DNA from 2 places in the Shewanella sp. S1-49-MNA-CIBAN-0167 genome. Region 1 is predicted to be linked to the other one. Evidence: riboswitches for the same ligand, from Rfam matches in the RefSeq annotation. Region 1 holds a riboswitch; the other holds the start of a gene.
What was found. A riboswitch is a leader RNA that binds a small molecule or an ion and turns the genes downstream of it on or off. The one in region 1 is predicted to bind thiamine pyrophosphate.

Region 1 (12,694 bases):
ATGGTGCTTTGACCCCAGCTATAGCGTTCATATAAATTAGGCGCGCGGCTCTTTCTCGCTAAGCCTAATTCAATGACTTCGGTATCACTCAATTGATAACGCGCAAGCAGGGTAGCGTCGATAATATTGTCATTGCGCTTACGATAAAGGTCATTGAACTCGTTAGCTGCGGTAGCATTCACATTTGTCATGCCCATCATGCTCATGGTGTTGTAGGGTTGTACTTCACCTGTGCTTGTTGACACATATTCATAGCGTACACCAGCCGACAGCCACCAACGACGATTTAAGGTTTGCTGCCATTCACCATAAAGAGCTGCGCGTTGACGCTTGCCGTCATTAATATTGATATAATCATTGGGCCCCATCATGGTAGAACCATTAATAGCAGGCCAAGTATCATCAAGTTGATAAACATAATATTCTTGCCCAATCAGCAAGGTACTGTCTGAACTTATGGGTAATAGCCAATGCAGTTGGTAGCTGTAATCTTTACCTGTGGTTTCCATTGGCATCATGCCGATTTTTTCGTCAGTAAAAAATCCCATTTCATGTTCAACACTGTGCCAATTGACTTGGGACGTGAACAGACCTTCGTTATCGAGTTGCAATTGATAGCGGGCTAAAGCGCCATAACTGTCATTGTTAGTCATGTCCATATATTGGTTGGCAAAACCTTGATAAGGAATATGCTGATGTGTGAGTTTAATGGCAATTTGTTGGCTATCGTCTTGCCAAGCTGCGGTTAAGGCATGATTTTGTGATTGGTATAGCGTGTCTAATACTTTATCGCCATGACCATCGGTATAGCTGTTTGCATCTTCAAATGAGCCTTGATAACTAACACTGAGTTCTTTGCTTGCTAGGGTCGCATTGACACCAGCTAAAAAGGCGTCGCTAGCGCTGCGATAACCTGCAGCCACATTACCGCTGTGCCATGTGACCGTATCGCTATTCGCAAAAATGGGATTTAAGCTACTGATTTTTATCACACCGGCAATATTATCGCCGCCAGCACTGACAGGAGATACCCCCGCGACCACCTGCGCAGAACTGATTTGATTTGCAGACACATAGGAGAGCGGCGGATTCATGTGATTGGCACATGATGCGGTAATGTCGCTGCCATCAATAAGTATCTTAATGCGATCGCCCATCATGCCATTTAAAATAGGTAAGGCTGATACGCCACCGGCTTGTGAAAAATCGACGCCTTGTTTTTTGAGTAGATTTTCTGCTGAGCCTAACAGGTCTTTATGTGCAGTTTGTTGTCCGTGTACCGTGACGTGTTCAATGCGAGAGCTATCTTGTGCAGTGTACTGCTTAGCTATCACTTGTGGCGTAATGGCAACACTGATCGCCAATGCGATTGATGAGTAAAGCCAAGGAGTATTGCTTAATACATTAAGTGTTTGCTCAGTCGATTTTGTCAAAACGATCACCTTTTTCGGTCAAGGATATGTACCATTGATGAATGCTATTAATGGTACATATGAGATTTGAAAAAATTATAACCTGCTAATAAACTTAATAAATGCGGCATATTGTCGCACCTTTGTTTAAACTTGCGTCATAGGATGAGTTAATATTTTAATGACACATGAGTCAGGCTATCCACTACGCCGATAAGTGATGATATTGGTACTATTTACACATTAAGGTCTTGTTATTTTGATACAAGCTTGCTTATACTGGCGGACATCTTGTCGGAGTGCCATTATGGCTGAGACCGTTTATTCGGGATCCGTTGAACCTGATCAGGCTAGAACCTGCGAAGGAAACAAGCGTAATAATCATGATTATTGAGGAAGATAAATAAAGTATTAACAACAGAATAAGTGATGCTTAATCCCGGGTCTATTTATCGGTTTTGATATCCTGTTAGGTTATTATTTTACTATTTTTTACATATGATTATTAACGTGAACAATAGCGTTTGTATTGTTCACTGCTGCTATCAACACCTCTCCAGACAAGCAACTCTACTCTTAATAATGAGGTTGCTAATGTCAAATCCAAACCGTCGTCAAACTCGAGCTAACGCTCAACAATTTATAGATACCCTTAAACCGTTACAACACCCTAATTCTGAAAAAGTCTATTTACCCGGCAGCCGCGCGGACATTAATGTTGCTATGCGCCAAGTTAATCAATCTGATACCGTGATGGGTGGCAGCGATGCCGAGCCCATCAAGCAAGCTAATCCGCCTATTATGGTGTACGACTGTGCCGGTGCTTATTCTGATCCCCGAGCCAATATCAACGTCCGCCAAGGTTTGGCTAAAATTCGCCAAGCTTGGATTGATGAACGTGCTGACACCGAACAATTATCCGCAGCAAGTTCTGGTTTTACGCAGCAAAGACTCGCCGACGATGGTGTAGACCATTTACGTTTTGATGCTCTTGTTGCCCCGAAACGCGCTAAAACAGGCAAATGTGTGACCCAAATGCACTATGCTCGCCAAGGCATTATCACCCCAGAAATGGAGTATATTGCCATTCGTGAAAACATGGCTCGCAGTGAGGTTACAGACAGTGTACTGACTCAAAAAGCACCTGGGGAAGCTTTTGGCGCGCATATCGGCCAGTTAATTACCCCTGAATTTGTTCGCGATGAAGTGGCTCGAGGTCGAGCGATTATTCCGCTTAATATTAATCACCCAGAAACTGAACCTATGATTATTGGGCGTAACTTTTTGGTTAAAGTGAATGCCAATATTGGCAATTCAGCAGTGACATCTTCAATTGAAGAAGAAGTTGAAAAACTGGTGTGGTCCACTCGTTGGGGCGCAGATACGGTAATGGACTTATCGACAGGGCGCTATATTCATGAAACGCGTGAATGGCTTATTCGTAATTCTCCAGTGCCTATTGGCACAGTCCCCATTTATCAAGCATTAGAAAAGGTTAATGGGGTTGCTGAAGATCTTAATTGGTCAGTGTTTAGAGATACCTTAATTGAACAAGCTGAGCAGGGAGTGGATTATTTTACTATCCACGCCGGCGTGTTATTGCGTTATGTGCCGATGACGGCTAAACGCTTAACCGGTATTGTGTCGCGTGGCGGTTCTATTATGGCTAAGTGGTGTTTAAGCCACCATAAAGAAAGTTTCTTATATGAACATTTTCGCGATATTTGCCAAATTTGTGCTCAATATGATGTGTCGTTGTCATTAGGCGATGGCATGCGCCCCGGCTCTATTGCCGATGCCAATGATGAAGCCCAATTTGCAGAATTAGCAACCCTAGGTGAGTTAGTTAAAATTGCATGGCAATATGACGTGCAAACGATTATTGAAGGCCCTGGTCATGTGCCGATGCAGCTGATTAAAGTCAATATGGAAAAACAATTAGCCCATTGTGACGAAGCGCCATTTTATACCTTAGGCCCACAAACCACCGATATTGCTCCTGGTTATGATCATTTCACCTCGGGGATTGGTGCTGCCATGATGGCCTGGTACGGCGTGGCAATGTTGTGTTATGTCACCCCCAAAGAGCACCTGGGTTTACCTAATAAAGATGATGTAAAGCAAGGACTCATCGCGTATAAAATTGCTGCCCATGCGGCAGATGTGGCTAAGGGACATCCTGGGGCTCAAGTGCGAGATAACGCCTTATCAAAAGCACGTTTTGAATTTCGCTGGGAAGACCAATATAACTTAGGTCTTGATCCTGATACCGCACGGGCTTATCACGATGAATCATTACCGCAAGAGTCAGCTAAAGTGGCCCATTTTTGTTCGATGTGTGGACCCAAATTTTGCTCAATGAAAATCACCCATGAAGTGCGCGAATATGCCGCTAATCTTGAGCAAGCACAAGCGCTTAAGATTGAAGTTGCTTCAGCTAGCGCTTATCAAAGCCACCCTCTAGATCAACATTCAGATCAAACTCAAACCTTGAGCCAAACTGAGGCGATGGCGCAAAAGTCGGCGGAATTTAAAGCCGCTGGATCGGCGATTTATCATGAGGTTAAACCGGTTGTAAAAGCCGATATCGACTTAACGGCTGAGGTTGAATAATCACTATGAATTCAACGACGCTTGTCAGTGAATACATAACGCCAACACCACCTATTGTTTGGACTATAGCCGGTTCAGACAGTGGTGGTGGGGCTGGTATTCAAGCTGATTTATTAACCATGCAGGATTTATCGTGTCACGGGTGTAGCGTGATAACCACCTTAACCGCGCAAAACTCCGTTAGTGTAAGCCTGGTTGAGCCTGTTTCTGAACCTATGCTATTGGCACAATTTGCGAGTTTACTGGCTGACTTACCGCCAGTTGCGATTAAAATCGGACTGTTGGCATCCCAAGCTCAGGTAGACCTATTGGCGGAGTGTTTGACTCAAATGCGAATGACGCGAAAGATTAGGCCGTTTGTGATACTTGATCCTGTGATGGTCGCCAGCAGTGGTGCTAGCTTTAATCCTATGGATCTCGATTTTAGTCCTCTTATTGGCTTAATTGACTTATTAACCCCTAATCAACATGAATTACGCCGCTTATGTCGTCATTCCGTTTTGGCACAACATCGAACTGATGAGATAGATGTTGAACCGCCTGTTGAGTCATCTAATAGATCATCTATTGAAATAAACACCGTTAGCACTTTGCAACAGCAGATGATCAACAACGCTAAGTGGTTATCAGATAGCTTTAACTGCCATGTACTCGCCAAAGGAGGTGATGCCCTGTGGCAGCACCAATTTGCGATAGATATTTATGTGAGTAAAGCCGTAAAGGGCGCCAGTATTGCCCACGATAATGCATCATTTACATTAACCAGTCCGCGGATAACCTTGAGCAATAATCATGGCAGTGGTTGTACATTATCATCTGCTATTGCATGCTTTATCGCCCATGATTTGGTGGTGCATGACGCTATCGTATTGGCAAAAGCTTATGTCAGTAAAGGCTTAGCATTAGGCTTCTGTCCTGGGCAAGGTGCTGGTGTGTTAGCCCGAACGGGTTGGCCCGATGATCTAGAGGTTATGCCGTTAATCAACTTAATCACATCAGGCAATCTAGCTCAAGCTTTTACGGTTAAGCGCGCGGCGCATAATGGCTTTACAGGCTTGCTTCAACCGTTAGGTATTTATCCCGTTGTTGATGATCTTAATATCCTAAAACAACTGCTAGTAGTAGGTTGCAAGACAATCCAATATCGCACTAAGCTCGATCCAGATGCAGACTGTCAGCCGCGATTACCACTGGAAAACAATATCATCACTGCGATTAAACTGGGTCGCGAGTTTCATGCTCAGTTATTTATCAATGACCATTGGCAATTAGCGCTTAAACACGGTGCTTTTGGGGTTCACTTAGGTCAAGAAGACATGGCAAGTGCAGATTTAAGCGCGATTGCCGATGGTGGACTTGCATTAGGCTTATCCAGTCACAGTTATTTTGAAGCCTTGTTAGCCCACCAGTATTCACCATCCTATATTGCCCTCGGGCATATTTTTGCCACCACCACTAAAAAAATGCCATCAGCCCCCCAAGGGGTCAATAAGCTGACTCGTTATGTCAGCTTATTTTCGCGTCATTATCCAACCGTAGCGATTGGCGGAATCAATCTCAGTAACCTTGCGTTAATTGCTAAGACAGGGGTGGGTGATGCTGCGGTTGTCAGGGCTGTGACCACTGCTGTAGATCCCGCCAAGGCTTATCTAGCCTTGCATCACAAATGGCTACAGCTTACACGGTCGTTACCGCAAGTGAATTTATCTGCGGAGGGCGTATGAACACTTTATCTGATAGGCACTATATCCAGTACTCGCGCACCATGTTACTGAGCAATATAGGGGAAGCGGGTCAACTTGCCATTATGAATAGCGCGGTGGTGATTGTCGGCGTTGGTGGATTAGGCCATGTAGTGGCGCATTACCTCGCGGCAGCAGGTGTTCAGCACATGCTGTTAATTGACCACGATGTTGTTGAGTTATCAAACTTACCAAGGCAACTGTTGTTCACGGCCGCAGATATTGGCCAAGCAAAAGTCAAGGTTGCAAAAAAGGTGCTAAGTGCTGCTTACCCTGAGATCAACATCGATGTGCTAGCGGGAAAAGTCACGGCCCAGCATTTTAATAAGCTTGCCAAGCAACAGATGAGTAAAACCGTGGTGTTTGACTGCACTGATAATGTCAGTGCTAGGCAGCTTATTAACCAAATGTGTGTTGAGCATCAATTGACACTGGTTAGTGGGGCGATCAGTGGTTATCAAGGACAAGTGTTTTGTATTGATTTTTCATGTTCAGGCTCAGATTCAGACCCATATTCAGACCCAGGCTCAAATTCACCATGCGGTTGCTATCGTTGTTTATATCCACTTGATATGGACATGGCGCAAAATTGTACCCAAGCAGGCGTGCTTGGGCCTGCTGTGGGTATTATTGCCAGTATGCAAGCGCTGGTGGGCATACAACATATCAGTAATACCTTTACCCAATACGGTATTTTACATCATTTTAATGCTAAGGATTTACGCTGGCAGCATGCCAATATGACTCGAGACCCAGACTGTGAAATGTGTCATCAGCAGGCATTAACTCAGCATGCGGAGCAGCCTAATGACACATATTGATAGCCACTCTCAGATAACGTTGCAACTCAATGGGGTCGAACAAATCGTTCGGGCTAATTTGAATGTAGCCGAATTATTGATTTTATGTGATTTACCCACTCAGTCTGTTGCCATCGTCGTCAATGATAGTGTTGTACCACGAAGCCGTTGGATGCATATATTGTGTCAAGCGAACGACAATATTACGGTCTTTTCTGCCGTTGCTGGAGGTTAATAATGTTGACGATAGCCGATCATCAATTCTCGTCGCGTTTATTTACCGGAACGGGAAAGTTTGCAGATCACAACACTATGTTACAAGCGATAGCCAGTTCGGGGTCGCAGTTAGTGACTTTGGCCATGAAGCGTATCGATTTAACACGCGGCCATGATAATTTACTCGGGCCATTGCAAAGTCTGGGGGTAAAATTACTGCCCAATACTGCTGGGGCGCGTAATGCAAAAGAAGCTATTTTTGCCGCTGAGCTGGCTTATGAAATGCTCGGTACTAAATGGATTAAACTCGAAATTCATCCCGATCCTAAATATCTACTGCCCGATCCCATTGAAACACTGATAGCGGCCCAATACTTGTGTGAGCAAGGCTATATTGTTATGCCTTATGTGCATGCCGACCCTGTGTTATGTCGGCGACTAGAAGAAGTCGGTTGCGCCGCAGTCATGCCTCTTGGCAGTCCCATTGGCAGCAACCAAGGCTTAGCGACGGAAACCTTTTTACGCATCATCATCGAACAAGCCACTATACCAGTGATAATCGATGCTGGAATTGGCGCGCCATCACAAGCTTGCAGGGCCATGGAAATGGGCGCCGCTGCAGTATTGGTTAATACCGCGATTGCCAGTAGTGCTTATCCTCAGAAAATGGCCAAATGCTTTGCTGATGCGGTTGCTACCGGAAGACAAGCATATCTTGCCGGATTAGGCGCAGTAAACCATCACGCTGATGCGACAAGCCCATTAACGGCTTTTTTGACTGATTCATCAATAAAGGTACCAATCCCGACAGCTCATATTATGAGAGATTCAACATGACGTATTCTACGGTCTTTTCGCAATTGGCTCCCGATGCGTTATCGATGAAGCTGTATTCGACTACCGCCAAAGAGGTCGAGTTAGCGTTACGTAACCCTAGCGGCAATATAGACAGTCTTTTAGCGTTATTATCGCCGGCGGCAATGGCATATATTGAACCAATGGCGCAGCAAGCTGCCCAGCTTACACGGCAACGATTTGGTGCCAATATTGGTCTTTTTTTGCCTTTGTATTTGTCTAACCTGTGCGCTAATGAATGTGATTATTGTGGTTTTAGTATGAGCAATAAGGTCAAGCGTAAAACGCTTACTCAGGAAGAGTTAGCCGCAGAAATTGCGATTATTAAACAACGAGGCTTTGATTCGATATTATTGGTGTCTGGCGAGCATGAAACCAAAGTTGGAATGGGATATTTTGAGTCGATGTTACCGATAGTTAACTCGGCTTTTAATTACGTGGCGATGGAAGTTCAGCCGCTGGATACTCATCAGTATCAACGTCTAGGACAGTTAGGGGTCGATGCCGTTATGGTGTACCAAGAAACTTACCGGCCACACACTTACGCTAAACACCATACTCGCGGTAAAAAACAAGATTTCATTTACCGTTTAGATACCCCAGACCGAGTGGCAAAAGCGGGGATTGATAAAATTGGCTTAGGGGTGTTACTAGGACTCGATGATTGGCGATTAGATGCATTACTCATGGGCTTTCATCTAGATTACTTAGAGAAAACCTATTGGCGCAACCGATACAGTATCTCGTTACCTCGTTTACGCCCCTGTACTGGCGGTATTACGCCGAAAGTTGAATTAACCGATGCAGGCTTAGTACAAATGATTTGTGCATTTAGATTGTTTAATCCGCAGCTTGAAATCAGTTTGTCGACTCGCGAGCTACCGTCGTTGAGGGATAATTTACTCCCTTTAGGCATTACCCACATGAGTGCAGGAAGCTCAACTCAACCAGGTGGTTACATGACACCAGACAGTCAGCTTGACCAATTTGAGATCAGTGATAGTCGCTCTGTTGAACAAGTTGTTACTCAAATGAAACTACGGGGGATTAATCCCGTATGGAAAGATTGGGAGATGGGTTGGGTTAAAGGCTAAAATATAGGTTAGTTGTGTTTGAAAACTATACATATTAGTCGATTTAGCCCATACTAAATCGACTTTTTAGGATCAGGAGCGGTTATTATGCAAGTTCAATCAGCGTATGCATCAGGTGTACAAGGATTGCAAAGTGCTCAACAAGGTTTAGCCCAAGCGACAACATCTGTTGCAATGCCAGATCAACAAAAACCGGCGGTGCCTAGCTCATCGACACAAGAGACTGTGACATTAAGCTCTCGTGCTGTTGGACAAACAGATACCACAGCGGCCTTAGTGTCTGCGACTGAATCATCCAATCAAGCTCAAGCATCCTCGAAAGTGATTGAAGTGGCATCTGAGACAGTTGGTAGCTTGATTGATATCCAAGTGTAATCATGAGTGCGTTAATGGTTTCCGCTAACACAGGGTCAGTTATCAATGCTGCCCAAATAAACCATCGCAATTCATTATCCGCACCAGAGGCTCAAACGACTGGCTCTCAAGCAACTAGCTCTCAAGTAAGTAGCACTAAAATAAGTAGCACTAAAATAAGTAGTTCTAAAATAAGTAGCACTCAAACAAATAACGCTCAAATCAATAACGCTCAAGTCAATACTACCCAAGCGATAACAACTAAATCCATAGACACCCAATCTGCAGCCGTTCAGTCTAATTGGGTTAACAATAGTTTGGTTAACAATAGTTCGCTTAAATCCAGCTCTAACTCAATTCAAGCAGCGGCTACATCGACATTTAACGCGTCAAAAGACCTCAAGGTTAATTTACCCAGTACGGATACTCAGCCGGGTTTTTCGTCTAGCATCTCAGACAAAAATGACATTCAGTCTAAAAAAAACGTCGGTGCTGATCCACTCCACAGTTACCATTTTAAAAGTGGCCCACTCAATCTGGCTGGTGTATTGAATCGTTCACAAACTCAAGTGCCGGCTCCGGGCGTTGTTGCACCAACATCAGTTGGTACAGGGATATCAACCAGCACGAGTAAAAGTGATACGGCTAATACACAACAACCAGCGGTTAATCATATTAATAAGCCATCGGTCAGTTCAGCTACACCCATAAATGACACTGCGGGAACTGCATTGTTAGATGATTCCAAAGCAACTGCAGAGCCTCAAGCATCAAACACCCAAGATGAGGCCGCAGCAAAACAAGTTGAGCAAAAGGTAGCAACAAAACAACAGCAAATAGAGCGAGCTGAAACAATACAGATCGACCAACTCACGCAGCGAGATACCGAGGTTAAAACGCACGAAAAAGCCCACGCAGCAATAGGTGGCAGTTTAGCCCAAAGTCCAAGTTATCAATATGAAAAAGGCCCAGATGGGCGTCGCTATGTTGTCGATGGTGAAGTCAATATTGATGTGTCGACCGTAGATGGCGATTCCCAAGCAACGTTAAGTAAAATGCAGAAAGTGTATGCAGCAGCAATGGCCCCTGTGCAACCGTCAATGGCGGACATTCATGTTGCGGCGCAAGCATTAAAAAACATCAATGATGCAAACCAAGAGTTAATTCAACAAAGCCAACAAAACACTGGGTCTACACAAAAAAGTCAAAATACCTCTGAGTCCGGTAACCTTTTTACGGCCTCAGATAATCAGTCAGGATCCACTTCAATAACTCATTCCCACAATCCTATCACGCCTAATAGCCGTACTTTAACGATAAATGACACCCTTGGTGCCGATGAGACTAATATGAATTTATTATCCTCCAGGCGGCCATTATCAGCAGAGCAGGGCCATCTTACTGTTGCAAATGAAACGGTTGTAAAGGGTACCCATAAGGCTGAAATAAACTCAGCTCGTCAAATCGAAATTTACGTGTAATACCCACCTTTATCTATGCCTCATCAGGTATTAAGTTAACATTCGCTAAGCCTAGAAAAGCTACCATGCTGAGTGGTTAGATTATGTTGCGTATTGTGAGTCTATTGCAAGTCAATGCAACATAAGTAGCTGAACAAGTGGCTGTTTGATAACCGTTTATTATCCCGACCGAGGTTAACTAGATTAAAGTGACATTTAGACTTACTTAATGGGAAGAAAACATCTTCTGCTGATAATTAATCATTAAATGGTAAATTATGTTGTTTTAAAATTAAGTTTTCTAATAATTTACAGGCCGGCCCTTGCTGATCGCGATTCGGTATTACTAAGTTAAGCATTATTTTTCGCTGATAACTGCCGCGCAAATGTAATCGGATGAGTTGTTTATTAGCAATTTCTTGTTCGACTAAAAAACTGGGTATCCAGCAAAAACCTATATTACGTGCCAAAATTATTTTTGCTTCATGAAAGTTAGATACGGTCCAACGCTGTTCTGCTTTTAACCAACCAATATCATTGGTGGCATTTATTCCTGTATCTTTAATCACAATTTGCAAGTGCTGGGCTAATTGCTTGTCATCTTCAATTAACGCGAGTTGTGACAGTGGATGCTCGGGATGACACACAAGTTCAAAACTTAATTCACATAACGGTTCAGCAATATGGCCTTTAGGGGGGGTGGCACAGATAGCAATATCGACCTGATTATTTTTTACTAATTCATGAGTGCCTGAAATCACCGAATCAATAATCGTTACACGAGTGCCGCGACTTTCAGGTAAAAATGCTGTTAATGATCCAACAAGATCGTCCATCGGATAAACAATCTCTCTGGCAATGGTTAGGTTAGGTTCCCAACCTTGGCCTAAATTGCTGGCTAATTGTTCAAGCTCTTCAACCGATTGAGTTAAATGACGGGAACGACGCAGTAATACTTCACCTTGTTCAGTTAAATAGGCTTTGCGGCCTTTTACTTCGAGTAGGTTAATGCCTAATTGGTGCTGTAACTTGGACACGGCATGGTTGAGTGACGATTGGCTTTTATTGAGTTTCTCTGCTGCCTGCGCATAGCCTCCAAAATCAACGACTGCTTGGACGATCCGCCATTGCTCTAGCGTTGATTTTGCTCGGCTCATTAAGTGTTCTCTTTACAGGTGACAGAAATTGAAGGAAAAAACCATAACATCTTTTTATGTAAACAAGACAAATGGGGCACATTTGTCTTCAATATATACAGGTCTTATTTAGTGTAATTTAGTATCACTCGCAGATGCTTTAGGCTTAACTAATTTAGGTAGATGTTTCTTAGTACTAGCAATATCATTTAAATATGGGCCTTTATGTAATGTGTCAGGCCAATCTAGTAACATCATTGCCAACACATTTCTGTGTTCGCCGCTGGATAAGTCCGCTTTACCATGAGGTGATAGGATCATCATAGTGTTTGGATCGTAGGCTGCAATGACATGTTTTTTCACTTTATCGACAACAGGATTTGAACCATTGCCAGTGATCAAGAAACTAATACCCACTTCAGTAATAATATCTTCTGTAGTGTCCGTTAAAATACGATCGATATTCTTTTCGAAGTAATCTAAAATCCACTGATGTTCTTTTGGATCAACTGGGTATTGATAATACCCGCTGGCTGAAAAAATAAAGTGAGTCATGCCATAAATTTTATTTTTGTATTGGCCTTTTTCAAGCTGATCATCTTTGCTGTTTGGGTATGTGTTAATAAAGGCCTTTTTGTAAGCCTCATAATAGTCGCCAACACCAATTTGTTTCGCCCAGTACACATAGTTTATTAATTGTGCAGCCCAAGCTTGGATCATCTGTTTATCGGTTAACGCGGGTGCTAAGTTGGCATTTTTTAGGGTTTTTATCATTAAATCATGACAAGGTCCGGTAAAGCCAAACTCATCGACACGGCTGGCATAACGTAATAAGACATTGCTATACAACATAAAGTTAGGGTAGGGGGCGATGGCTTTTTTACGTGCTTGGCCACGTGGGCCGTTACCTAATTTATCCACTGCAATTTTTGATTCACTTTTAATAAAACCTGGTTTATCCAGATTACAGGAATAATAGGCTTGGCGTTCAGCAATGGTGAGTAGGTCGATT
Region 2 (12,694 bases), on a different contig from region 1:
TTTTGCGGTCACCCTCTTTATCCCAGGTATAATCATAAACACAAGGTTCGGTACCATTAACGACACCATCGGCATCATAAGCCGTACAAGCTTTACTTGCCCAATAATCGGAATTAGCCCAATCGCCATCATAACCATTATGGTGGTTGGTTTGCGCGAATGAGGTTAACGAGGTGAAGTCAAATGTTTGCACACCAGTATAAATAAACTTAATCCCAGCCCCTGTGGTTTTTTGGGTATCGATGCCGGGTTGGTCGGTTAAGGTGTTGCTGCGATTATTATCCAATGTCCACACATCATAGCCATTATCAAAATTTGCATGTAACAAGGTTAAATCAACTTGCAGATCGTCAGTAGCATACCAACGTAATTTAGCTCTGGCAGTTAACTCGTCACGTTCATTGGTATCGTCGCGATTAAGATAAAGGTTGTCACGATAGCCGTTTTGGTTATGTTGCTCTAACGATACTCGATAGAGCAATTTGCCTGAATCATTTAGCGGACCGGAGCTGAAACCAGAAAGAGTAGCAAGATTATCATCACCTAAGCTGACTTTTGCACCATGCTCAAACGATTCAGTGGGGTCATTGCTTTTTAAGTAAATTAATCCGGCTAACGCGTTGGCACCATATTGGGTGCCTTGTGGACCACGTAAGACTTCCACCTGCTGCATGTCGTACATGCTCGACACCATACCAAGGCCAGATAAGTCGATGTCATCGACCACAAAACCAACTGATGAGTTAGGTGCGCCTTGATATTGTTCTTGCTCACCAACGCCGCGAATTTGAAAATATTTAGGACGAGAGCTGCCGCCGGACCAATTAAAGTTAGCGATAGAGTTAAGCACATCTTCGAAATGTTGTGCGCCTTCATCTTCAAGTTGTTGAGCGTCAATGACGGTCACGCTAGAGGGCATTTTATCAAGACTGATATTACTAAAATCAGCATTAACAATAATGACTTCCATTTTTTCATATTCGGGGGTGACGCTTTCGATATCAGCAGTTTTAGCCATAACAATCGGCGAGCTTAACGCTGCAAAAACAGCTAATGCTATGGGAGTCTGGTGTAACGTAGTAGGATTTATCGTGAACATAGGACCTCAAATGATTATTTTGAGATCCGGCAAGAGTAGAGAATAAGAGGTGCACCTAACGATAGTGTGGCCCATTCCTACGCCGGTATAAGCCGGATCAGGTTCTAAGGGTTCGTCATACAGACATCTCAGTTCAGGTTTTACTGAACACCCCTTGGCGATCACGATTATAAACTAACTCCTGTATGATTACACTCGCTACAATACAATTTGATAACGTAACGATGCAATTTATTAACTACCAGGCTTGGTCACATCACGTAAACCTCTTCAATAACGTCGCGATGATATTAATAAGAGAAGGTTTCACGTACATAAATCTCAAATCGTGTCGCTTGCGCATTGGGGGCAACCGCACTGACTTGTAACTGCTGCTTGCCATGTAATTTAATCGACTTCCAACTGCTTGCTTCATCTTCAACCGTCAATCCACTGGCATCAAACCAAGTGAATTTATATTGTAGGCGCAAGTCAGTACTCGATTGACTTTGAATTAAGGCTGAAGCTTTAATTAAATCAGCGATCATAATAGCTGAAATATCCACCACAGCGACCTCATTAGCAAACGATGAGTTATCAACCCTCACTTGCCCCGCAGAGTCCACTGCGATGCCCGCGGTATTATGCGCGCAGGCACTCAGTAGCAATGTTGTCGCGATAAACCATAATGAAGCTAGTTTCATACAATATCCCTCTCAAAACCGATGCAATTAAAGCCGTGGCTTAATAAAGATTTAAGGCATGGCTAATCCAATAAAAAATGAGCTCGTGCTGTGGCAATAAGTTGCTTTCGGTTGGTTTGCCAGCAGTTCATGCTTACATTTGCCACCCGACGACCTTGACGGGTAATTTTACATTCAGCAAAGGTATCTTGATGCAAACCTGCGCGTAAATAATCAATTGAAAAATCGACAATTTTAGGCACTTTCTTGGCTTGCATAAATACCATTAGCTGCACAATAGCGGACATTTCCATAAACCCAGCAAGCACCCCTCCGTGTATAGCCGGCAAAATAGGATTACCAATATTGTCATCTTTGGCGGGCAGTCTAAACACCATCTCATCACCAAAACGGGCCACCGACATACCAATAAATTGTGAATATGGTACTTTTTCAAGTAGATAACTATAGTCGTTCAGTTCAATGGCGCGTTTCACCACATCTTGAACATCTAAACGCGCCGGTGTACTTTCGTTGGTTTGATCAATCATGGTTTAACCTCAGGTAAATTCCCCATTAACGCTTGACGAAACTCTTCACCGACCATTTCTGGACTAATGCGCATAAATGAACCCACAGCATGAGCGATAGGTTCATCAATACTGTCTTGATAAGCAATCGCACGGGTAAAAGCCACAGTGGATGAGAGCCGGTAACATTCAGCAAAGGCATAAACCGATTTATGAGGTTCAGCAGGTTTCATATAATCCACCCGTAAATCCAACGTCGGTGACAATTCTAACGATTGGTATTTTTTCAATATGGCGCACACAACTGCAGTGCCGCATGCGGTATCAATGAGTGTGGTGATCACTCCGCCGTGAATAACCCCAGTATCTGGATAACCAATAATATCTTCGCTATAAGGCAACTCAATCTGCACATGATGCTCACTGGCTTCTTGCACGGTTAATCCTAAACGACGACATTGAGCTAATTGGTTTACAAAACGCCTTGCGACTTCGGTTAACGGAAAAAAATCACTGTTAATTTTCATTATCCACAACTCAGCATTGGGCCTAATGGTTTACCACCCAAAAGATGCATATGAATATGATAAACCTCTTGGCCACCATGTTTGTTGCAATTCATGATTAACCGATAACCGTCTTGTGCAATCCCCGCTTCATCGGCAAGTTTGGATGCAACCGTTATCATCCGCCCTAATGCTTTTTCATCAGAGGCTTTAACCTCATTAGTGGTGCTGATTAAATGGTTAGGAATGATGAGAATATGGGTCGGTGCTTGCGGTGCAATATCCCGAAATGCAGTGACTAACTCATCTTGATATAAAATATCAGCTGGAATTTCACGTCGAATAATTTTGCTAAAGATGGTTTCTTCGGCCATTTGGGTGCCCTCATTAAATAACTGCATTGTTGCTATTGATAATACTATCAACTCTTTGATCTATCACTCCAGTAAAAACTAGGTTTATAGCCAATCTTTTACTCAAAATGCGATTCGTTTGCTTAACGTCAGCATTTTTGGCAGCATTGTAGATTATAGCTCAATCGTTTTGATTGTGACTCACCTACTCATTCGGAATTCTTTATGCATTACCATATTCATGCGATCGATCCCAAAGCACACCTATTTGAAGTCACCCTAACGCTAACAAGCGCAAACCCATTTCAAGTTTTCTATTTACCGGCATGGTTACCTGGCAGCTACATGATCCGAGATTTTGCTAAAAATATCATTAACATCGATGCCAAAGAAAACCAACTACCGCTGAGTGTCACTCAATTAGACAAGCAAACTTGGCAATTAAACAACCAAGGTAGTGATATTAGCTTATGTTACCAAATCTACGCTTGGGATTTATCCGTTAGAACGGCTCATCTTGACACCAACCACGGTTTCTTTAATGGCAGCAGTGTGTTTTTAGCGGCAAAAGGGCTTGAGCCACAACCCCATAGCGTCACTATTGCTAAGCCGGCACTCACAGAATTGGCTCATTGGACTCTGGCCACCAGTATGACCAGAACCACAGGTGATCAATTTGGCTTTGGTGATTTTAGCGCACAAAACTATGATGACTTAATCGATCATCCAGTTGAAATGGGCGAACTCACCATCGAGACCTTTTTCGCAGCAGGTGTTCCCCACGATATCGTATTAAGTGGTAAACACCGAGCCAACATGGCCCGTTTAGCCAAAGATCTTAGCGCTATTTGTGAATACGAAATCAATCTGTTTGGCACTCCAGCGCCCTTTAAACGCTATGTGTTTATGACCACTGTGTTGGATAATGGTTTTGGTGGCTTAGAACATAAAGCGTCAACTGCGCTAATGTGTTCCCGTAATGATTTGCCACAGTCATTAGATGCGCCAGTAGATAAAGGCTACCGCACTTATTTATCACTGTGCAGCCATGAATACTTCCACTCATGGAATGTAAAACGCATTAAACCAGCTGAATTTACCCCGTTTGATTTATCCCAAGAGTCTTACACTGAGCAGTTATGGGCTTATGAGGGCATTACTTCATATTACGATGATTTAATCACCTTTAAGTCTCACTGTATTGATCAAGCCGGTTACCTTACCCTGCTTAGCCAAATTATGACTCGCGTATATCGAGGTCAAGGTCGTTTTAAGCAAACCTTAAAGCAATCAAGTTTTAATGTATGGACCAAGTTTTATAAACAAGATGAAAATGCCGCCAATGCCATTGTCAGCTATTACACCAAAGGCGCGCTCTTTGGGTTGTTTTTAGATTTAACCATTCGCACTGAAACTCAGGGGCGTAACAGTTTAGATGATGTAATGCGTCAACTTTGGCAACAATATGGCTTAACCGAAATTGGTACCGATCCACTCAGTCATCAACGAATTGTTGAAACCATACTGGATCGCCCATGTGATGATTTATTTGCTTATTTAAACAACACTCATGATATCCCCTTAAAAGAGTTGCTGGCCCAAGTTGGGGTGGCCATGACGCTACGTGCAAGTGAAGGCAGTGCGGATTTAGGTGGCGGTGATGCAAAAGGCTTTAATATTGGCTTTGGCGCTAAAACAAAAGCAGAGTCATTCGGTTTAAAAGTATTAAGTGTGAACCAATACAGTCCGGCACACCAAGCGGGCTTAAGTGCGGGTGATTTATTGATTGCAGCCGATAACTTGTTAGTGACCAGCCAATTTGAACAGCAATTGCAAAGCTTGCCCGTCGGCGAGCAACTCAAGCTACATTGGTTTAGGCGTGATGAACTGATGCAAGGACAACTGCCCATTTGTGCCGCCGCTTTAGACACAGTTTCACTCACGATTGAGCAACCGAATAAAATGGCACTATGGTTTAGTTAACACCGAGCATTCGGATCTAAGAGTGACAAAAAAAGGATATCAATTTGATATCCTTTTTTTGTCACTCTTTAGCTTTATCTTCGATAAATATATATCACACCCATCGTATTAACTATATGGCCATGCAGCGGGAATTAGCCAACAAACTATTGCCTTGAGCATCTTCAAGTGTTTTTGCTTGATATTCTTTGACGACTTTGCCGAGATATCACACTCTTACCTCATGCATGTGAGTTTGTGCCCAAGCAATGGCTTGCCCTCGGCTAGAAACACCAATCTTACGGAACGCGCGATATAGATGAGTCTTAATAGTTGATTCACTAACAAAGAGTTGATTCGCAATATCAAGATTGGTGCTACCAGACAATAACGTTTGTAATACCTCACGCTCACGAATAGTCAGTTGATCGCTTTCATCTTCATTATCCATACCCATTAATGATTGAGATAAATCTTGAGGGATCACGCTACGACCTTTGATAATTTCATTCAACCCAGCACTAACATCAGCTAAACTCGCATTGGTATAAAACACGCCGGTGGTGGTCGATGGATGAATTAAAAATGTTGCATCAACCTGTTTTGGGAAATTTATAAACACAGTACGCACACCAAAATACTCACGCTCAATAACGCGCTGTAGTTGATATGCTTGTTGAAGATCAATCGTTGCTAAATCGAAAATAACCATTGAATTGGTTTGTGTAGACAATAGTTTCGACATGTTACTTGGTTGGGCTTTAGCTAATTTAACCAGAAACTCTTGTGGCCAGCGAGAATCGAGTAAATCAATTAACAACTGTGACCGCGATACGATCATCCAATTTTCGACTTTAAACATTCCAAACACTCCAAATGGTATGAATAGCAGTGATATATTGAAACTAAGTCCGTATCAATGTGAATGAGTCTAACAAGTGGATTACTGTATAACAATTAGCCTAAAGGGTGCTTACGCGCCCTTAGTTAGCCTTTTGTACTACACGCCTTGAACAACAGCAACAGAGTTACCGTCGCAAATTGGGTGACATTAGCAGTGTTATCTGCAGCAGTCTGAGCCAAACGGATTAAGTCATTCCACATGATGAAAGCCTGATTGAGTGGAAATAAACTGATTCTTGCTACCGAGTTTATTTATATTGGCTTGATTACCTATTAAAGCTAACTCATCAACATCACTTATATCTTAGCTAAAGCAAAGCTATAAGGATAGGAGGATAGGAGGATAGGCATTAAACATCTAAAGTTCTAAAGTTCTAAATAACAATAAGTTAAATATAGGTAACGTAGACTGATTCGAGATTAAATAGGATCGGGAGAAAGTGTATATCGAAAGTTAAAAATACATCTATTCCAACCCGTAACTCATTATTATTCCATGTAATAATCCCATGTGATAATGCCATATAATAAGAATGTTTTATTGTGCAGGATGGTTAATTAAACAAACGCACTAGCAAGCATAAAAACAACACGATTGAAATCACTTGCCAAAAACGTACAGGATTGCGGGCAATAATGGGAATAAAATCTTTTGCTGTGTGATTAACTCTGGCAGTCGTTAATTGATGAAGTAATTCACAGGTATCCCCTTGACGTAAACTCGGTTCAATATTGAGTGCTTTTTTTAATGCTAAATCGATCCACTCTGGCACCATTGGGTTTAATAGATGCACGCTAACGTATTCTAAACGTAAAAAGTCCTGTCGATTACGACACTTTTCTAATTTGCCTTTAAAAGGTAATTGCCCGGCCAACATTTCAAAGGCAATCACGGCAAGTGAAAATAAATCAGCACGGCCATCGACTTGATAGCCAAGCACCACTTCTGGAGCCGTGTAATCTGCCGTACCCAAAATAGTGTATCGGGTTAACGGACTGCTGATTTCAGCAATGCCTTTAATATAACAAGAACCAAAATCAATAATTTTTACCACTCCATTTCGGGTAATAAAAATATTGTCGGGCTTTAAATCTTGATGCAGGGTTTCACGACGATGAAATGCCCTAACCCCTAATTCGATTTGTTTAAGCAGCAGTAACACATCTTCCACAGGTGCTTTTTTATGTTGCGTTAACCACTCTGCAAGGCTCATTCCGCTTAAGAACTCAGTTAAATAATACAGTGCCGATTTAGTTTTGTGCTGCTCGACCACCTTGACCACATGGGCACTATTAATCCGTTGACCGGTCCAACTTTCTAACATAAATCGCTCTATATAAGCGGCATCGTCTATGTAATTAATCGAGGGGGTTTTCATACAAAAATTTTGACCTTGCTCATTCACCACCCGATAGACTTGGCTACGCTGTGATTGATGAATGATATGGGTCACCTGATAACCATCGAGTTTCATACCAACGCTTAAGGGGGGCGGAAATGGTTGCTGTGATAAACAGTGATACACATCATCGATAGCTTGTTTGGGTAATTGACTAACACTTAATAGCTGCGCACTTAGATTGTCTTTACTGCCTAAATCGAAAGCCTTTCTAATTAATTTTTGGCAAAACTGTTCACATGTATCATCCGTTAATTGCTGATGCTGTTGACTAAAGGTAGTTAATTTTTTATGTATCTCAAACTCAGTTAATAGATCATGAACCCCATCGGTAGTCAATAAATACAGGTCACCGACGTCGACCGATAAGGTTTTGTAATCAACATCTAATTTAACGTCCATCCCCAATGCACGGGTAAGGTATTGGCTTGATGAGTTAATATTGGTGCTATGATCATGGCTTAATTGTAGTAACTCTCCATCGCGAAAACGGTAAATCCGTGAATCACCCACATGCAGCATATGCACAGAACAAGACTTAAACACCAGCGCACTAAAGGTACACACAAAGCCGCGTCTGGCATCCCGATAATCTTGCCCGAGTCCATACAACCAACGATTCAATGCGGTTAATACTTTAGTACTAGATTTTTGCACGCTCCAGGTCTCAGGAGTGGAATAATAATCGGCTAAAAAATTACTCACACTAATAGCAGAAGCATGTGCTCCCCCCTCCGCAGTGCTAACGCCATCGCTGATCACACTCACAACGCCCTTAGTCATTAATGGCATACCTGAAGGAATACGAATACCTATCGCATCTTCATTTTGTGATTTACGGCCTTTGTCGGAAGCTTGGCCAACAACAAGCTGCAAGGTTGCGGCAAAAGGAAGCGTATCTTCTGTACGATCAAGCGCTTGTTGTAATGACTCTGAAGCCATATAACCCTCGTTTTTTTGATTAACCGCTTTACTTAAACCGCTTGAACACAAGCTATTTGAGCTTTAATGGCAGCGGGTTGCAACTACTTACTTAAGCACCACTAGCTGACACTGATTAATGTCACTTCGCCATTTTCATTCACTTCAGCAATATGACCTTTGGGTTCTTTCATAAAAAATAATGTCACAAAGCCAAATACGGCACTGACTGCAATCACGTAGAAAAACACTTGAGTAGAGACTATCGAGTACACCGTTAAGAAAAATACCGCGCCAACATTACCATAAGCCCCTGTCATGCCGGCTATTTGGCCTGTTAAACGACGTTTAATCAGCGGCACTGCAGCAAATACCGCACCTTCACCACCTTGGACAAAGAATGAACATGCCATTACAACGGTAACCGCCATTGGTAATGACCATGATGAATCAATTTGTGCCACCGATAAATAACCGATAGCCAAGCCTGCGGTGAGGATTAATAAAGTCGTTTTACGACCAAACCTGTCACTTAACCAGCCACCACCAGGACGAGACATTAAGTTCATAAAGGCATAGCTGGATGCCAACATACCGGCTTGCGCCATCCCCAGCTCAAACGTTTCGGCAAAAAATAACGGTAACATAGACACAACAGCTAACTCAGATCCAAATGTAGTGAAATACAGCACATTTAATACCGCAACTTGCTTAAATTGATACCGTTCAAACTCTGGTACCTCTATTGAATATAAGTGTTTGTTCACTTGATAGGTTTGGTAAAAATCGAACAAGAACACCACCACTAAGCCAAGGTAAATGAGATAAGTTGTCTCTTGAGTAAACATACTCACGCCAGCAGGTGATAACTTCCAACCCAACAATGCCAGCGTGGCATACATAGGCACTTTCATCAGGATCAGCAATACAAAATCACTTTTACTGGTGACTTCTAAACCGCCGCCTTTTTTGGGCTTAAAGTAGGTTGACCCTTTTGGCGTATCAGTGACATTAAAATAATACACAAACGCAAACAACAAGCTCATTAAACCGGTAACCCCAATGGCATAACGCCAGCCGTCAGGACCACCAAAAGCAAGCGCTACTGCGGGTAATGTAAAGGCTGCCGCGGCAGAACCAAAGTTACCCCAACCGCCATAAATACCTTCTGCAGTGCCGAGCTCTTTTGCTGGAAACCATTCGCTTACCATACGAATACCCACCACAAAGCCAGCACCAATAAAACCAATTAGAAAACGCGCTAAGGCGAGTTGCTCAAAAGTATCAGCTACGGCAAACATAAAACAAGGTATAGAACAAATCCCCAACAAGGCAGAATAGGTGATCCTTGGGCCATATTTATCGGTAACCATGCCGATGATGATCCGCGCCGGAATCGTTAATGCCACGTTGAGGATCAATAAGGTTTTAATCTGTGATGTCGTCAGCCCTAAACTGTCGGCAATCACGCTGACTAACGGGGCAGCGTTAAACCACACCACAAAAGTAATAAAAAAGGCCATCCAGCTTAAATGCATGATTTTCATCTTGCCGTGAAATGAAAATAGGTTAAATTTTTCAGCGCTCATATTGGACCCCTTTATGCCTGAGCCAAGACAAAAATATTGCCTTGCTCAGTTTTAATTTCAAATGATTTAACCACTAGATCATTATTTTCAATACAACGCCCCGAATCCAAACGGTAATGCTGTTTATAAAGCGGCGAAGCCACACACAGCTCACCATCAATTTCACAAATCAATCCTCTGGCTAACAAACTCACACCACTAGCAGGATCGATATTATCAAGGGCAAATAAACCGTCTTTACCTAAGTTAAAAATAGCCACTGCACGCCCGGCAACCCAAGCGGCTATTCCCGTGCCTTTTGGCATACTTGCTTCAGTGCACACATTAATCCAAATCATGCTAATTCCTCCACTTGGGCTTGTTCGACATCGTCAGTAATCTCTTTAATGGCAATCGAGCCTGCCCCCGCATCGTTAATGTTAGGGAAACGCTGTTCCCGAATACGCTGATAAGCATTGGCATCTGTTGCGGGGGCATCATTTGGGTTAACAAACTCATTAAAACGCGCCAAAAAAGCAGGTTGCTCAAGGCTGGTTTTCCACTCACATTGGTATGTGGCAGCGATATGATCCATTTGTTGTTCTAGCGCGGCATTAATCCCAAGCGCATCATCAATAACTACCGATTTTAAGTAATCTACCCCCCCTTCTAAAGCGTCCATCCAGGTTGAGGTGCGCTGTAATTTGTCTGCGGTTTTGACATAGAACATCAAAATACGGTCGATGTATTTATACAGGTCTTGGGTGGACAAATCGGTGGCAAACAAATCACCATGACGCGGACGCATGCCGCCATTGCCAGCAACATACAGATTCCATCCTTTATCGGTTGCGATTATACCGATGTCTTTGCTTTGGGCTTCTGCGCACTCACGGGTACAACCCGATACCGCAAATTTCAATTTATGCGGACTGCGCAAGCCTTTGTAACGATTTTCTAAATCGATAGCGAAACCAACCGCGTCTTGTACTCCATAACGGCACCAAGTACTGCCAACACAAGACTTAACCGTTCGCAGAGACTTGCCGTAGGCATGGCCAGTTTCAAAACCAGCATCAATGAGTTTTTGCCAAATTTCAGGTAACTGCGATAGCGTTGCACCAAACATATCAATGCGCTGGCCACCGGTTATTTTGGTATACAGATCATATTCTTGGGCGATTTGGCCCATGGCGATAAGTTTAGTCGGAGTAATTTCGCCCCCTGCAACCCGCGGCACAACAGAGTAAGTGCCGTCTTTTTGGATGTTACCTAAGTAGGCATCATTGGTGTCTTGCAGCTGCACATGACCGCGGTCTTGATTGAGCACATACTGGTTTTGTAAGCTGGCAAAGATAGATGCCGCTGCTGGCTTACAAATATCACAACCATAAGTGTGACCACTTGCTGATGGCTTGCCATGTTGTGTCATTAAAGTATCAAAATCACTGATGCCCTCGACTTGGCAAAGGTGATATAACGCTTGTCTGTCGTGATCGAAATGGGCGCAAATACCGGCATTATAATCGAACCCAGCGGCTTGTAATGTTTGATCTATAATTTTTTGCACTAACGGCGCACAGCCGCCACAACCTGATGCAGCGCGAGTACATGACTTGATGTCAGCTATTTTATGCTTGCCTGCTGTTACAGACTCAACAATGTCGCCTTTAGTCACTTGATGACAAGAACACACAATAGAGGAGTCTTTTAAATCTGCTTCGTTTTCAGCACCGGCAAGCAATAATTCAACCGCGGAGCCTTCAATCTCATCTTGTGATAAATAAGCATCGAGCAAGCGGCTGTAATCGCTGTTATCGCCAATTAATACCGCACCTTTTAAATATTTACCGGTTTCATCTAACCATAACTTTTTATAAATTCCCGCCTGGTTATCAGATAACTCAACAAATTGTGCATTTTCAAAACCACGGCTTGCGCCAATAGCGGCCACGTCAACACCCAGCAATTTCAATTTGGTGCTCATGTCTGCGCCGGTAAATGACTGAGAAACGCTAGTTGATGTTAATGAGCCAAGATGAGCAGCCACAACCCGCGCCATTTGATAACCTGGGGCCACTAACCCAAATATTTTTTGCTGCCATAATGCACATTCTCCAATGGCATAAACATCTGGCGCAGAGGTTAAACAGTAATTGTCAATTTCAATGCCGCCACGTTCACCAATATTGATATTTGAAACCCGTGCTAATGAATCTTGTGGACGAATACCCGCTGAAAAGACAATCATGTCAGTTTCAAGATAAGACTCATCATTAAAGGTCATTCGATGTAATGCCGTTTCACCGTCGATAATCGCGGTGGTGGCTTTTGAGGTATGCACGCTCACGCCGAGTTGTTCAATTTTGCTACACAATAAATCACCGGCTTTGTCATTTAGCTGAACGGGCATCAATTGTGGCGCAAACTCAACAACGTGGGTTTTCACCCCAAGTTGTTTCATGGCATTAGCGGCTTCTAAGCCTAATAATCCGCCGCCCACAACAACCCCAACGTGACTGTTTTGGGCTGCAGCTTGGATAGCTTCAAGATCTTCAATGGTGCGATACACTAAACACTGAGCGCGATCGTTACCTTGAATAGGCGGCACAAACGGAAATGATCCGGTTGCCAGTACGAGTCGATCATAATGGTAATTGCCCCCTTGGGCACTCGTGACCGTTTTAGCGGCAATATCAACCGCGGTGATCGGGGTATTTAAGTGCAGCGAAATGCCCCAATCTTGATAGTCTTGCGCACTGGTTAACATTAACGGATCGGCGCTACCGG

Region 2: another riboswitch for thiamine pyrophosphate. It lies ahead of AAEZ00_RS09845 (TonB-dependent receptor); the one in region 1 lies ahead of thiC (phosphomethylpyrimidine synthase ThiC).

What each region holds. Positions count from the first base shown of each region.
Region 1 covers NZ_JBEOPO010000026.1:27,638-40,331, reverse strand. The annotation lists gene AAEZ00_RS13210 (TonB-dependent receptor) at 1-1,433, opposite strand, end outside; TPP riboswitch at 1,698-1,797, shown strand; gene thiC (phosphomethylpyrimidine synthase ThiC) at 2,007-4,025, shown strand; gene AAEZ00_RS13200 (bifunctional hydroxymethylpyrimidine kinase/phosphomethylpyrimidine kinase) at 4,031-5,749, shown strand; gene AAEZ00_RS13195 (HesA/MoeB/ThiF family protein) at 5,746-6,588, shown strand; gene thiS (sulfur carrier protein ThiS) at 6,575-6,802, shown strand; gene AAEZ00_RS13185 (thiazole synthase) at 6,805-7,620, shown strand; gene thiH (2-iminoacetate synthase ThiH) at 7,617-8,732, shown strand; gene AAEZ00_RS13175 (chemotaxis protein) at 8,820-9,107, shown strand; gene AAEZ00_RS13170 (putative metalloprotease CJM1_0395 family protein) at 9,110-10,567, shown strand; gene AAEZ00_RS13165 (LysR family transcriptional regulator) at 10,804-11,703, opposite strand; gene AAEZ00_RS13160 (DUF3541 domain-containing protein) at 11,812-12,694, opposite strand, start outside.
Region 2 covers NZ_JBEOPO010000017.1:47,369-60,062, reverse strand. The annotation lists gene AAEZ00_RS09845 (TonB-dependent receptor) at 1-1,099, opposite strand, end outside; TPP riboswitch at 1,157-1,264, opposite strand; gene AAEZ00_RS09840 (YcfL family putative periplasmic lipoprotein) at 1,390-1,782, opposite strand; gene AAEZ00_RS09835 (PaaI family thioesterase) at 1,845-2,312, opposite strand; gene AAEZ00_RS09830 (PaaI family thioesterase) at 2,309-2,818, opposite strand; gene hinT (purine nucleoside phosphoramidase) at 2,818-3,171, opposite strand; gene AAEZ00_RS09820 (M61 family metallopeptidase) at 3,376-5,133, shown strand; gene AAEZ00_RS09815 (LuxR C-terminal-related transcriptional regulator) at 5,342-5,974, opposite strand; gene AAEZ00_RS09810 (bifunctional protein-serine/threonine kinase/phosphatase) at 6,570-8,357, opposite strand; gene AAEZ00_RS09805 (NarK family nitrate/nitrite MFS transporter) at 8,459-9,925, opposite strand; gene nirD (nitrite reductase small subunit NirD) at 9,937-10,263, opposite strand; gene nirB (nitrite reductase large subunit NirB) at 10,260-12,694, opposite strand, start outside.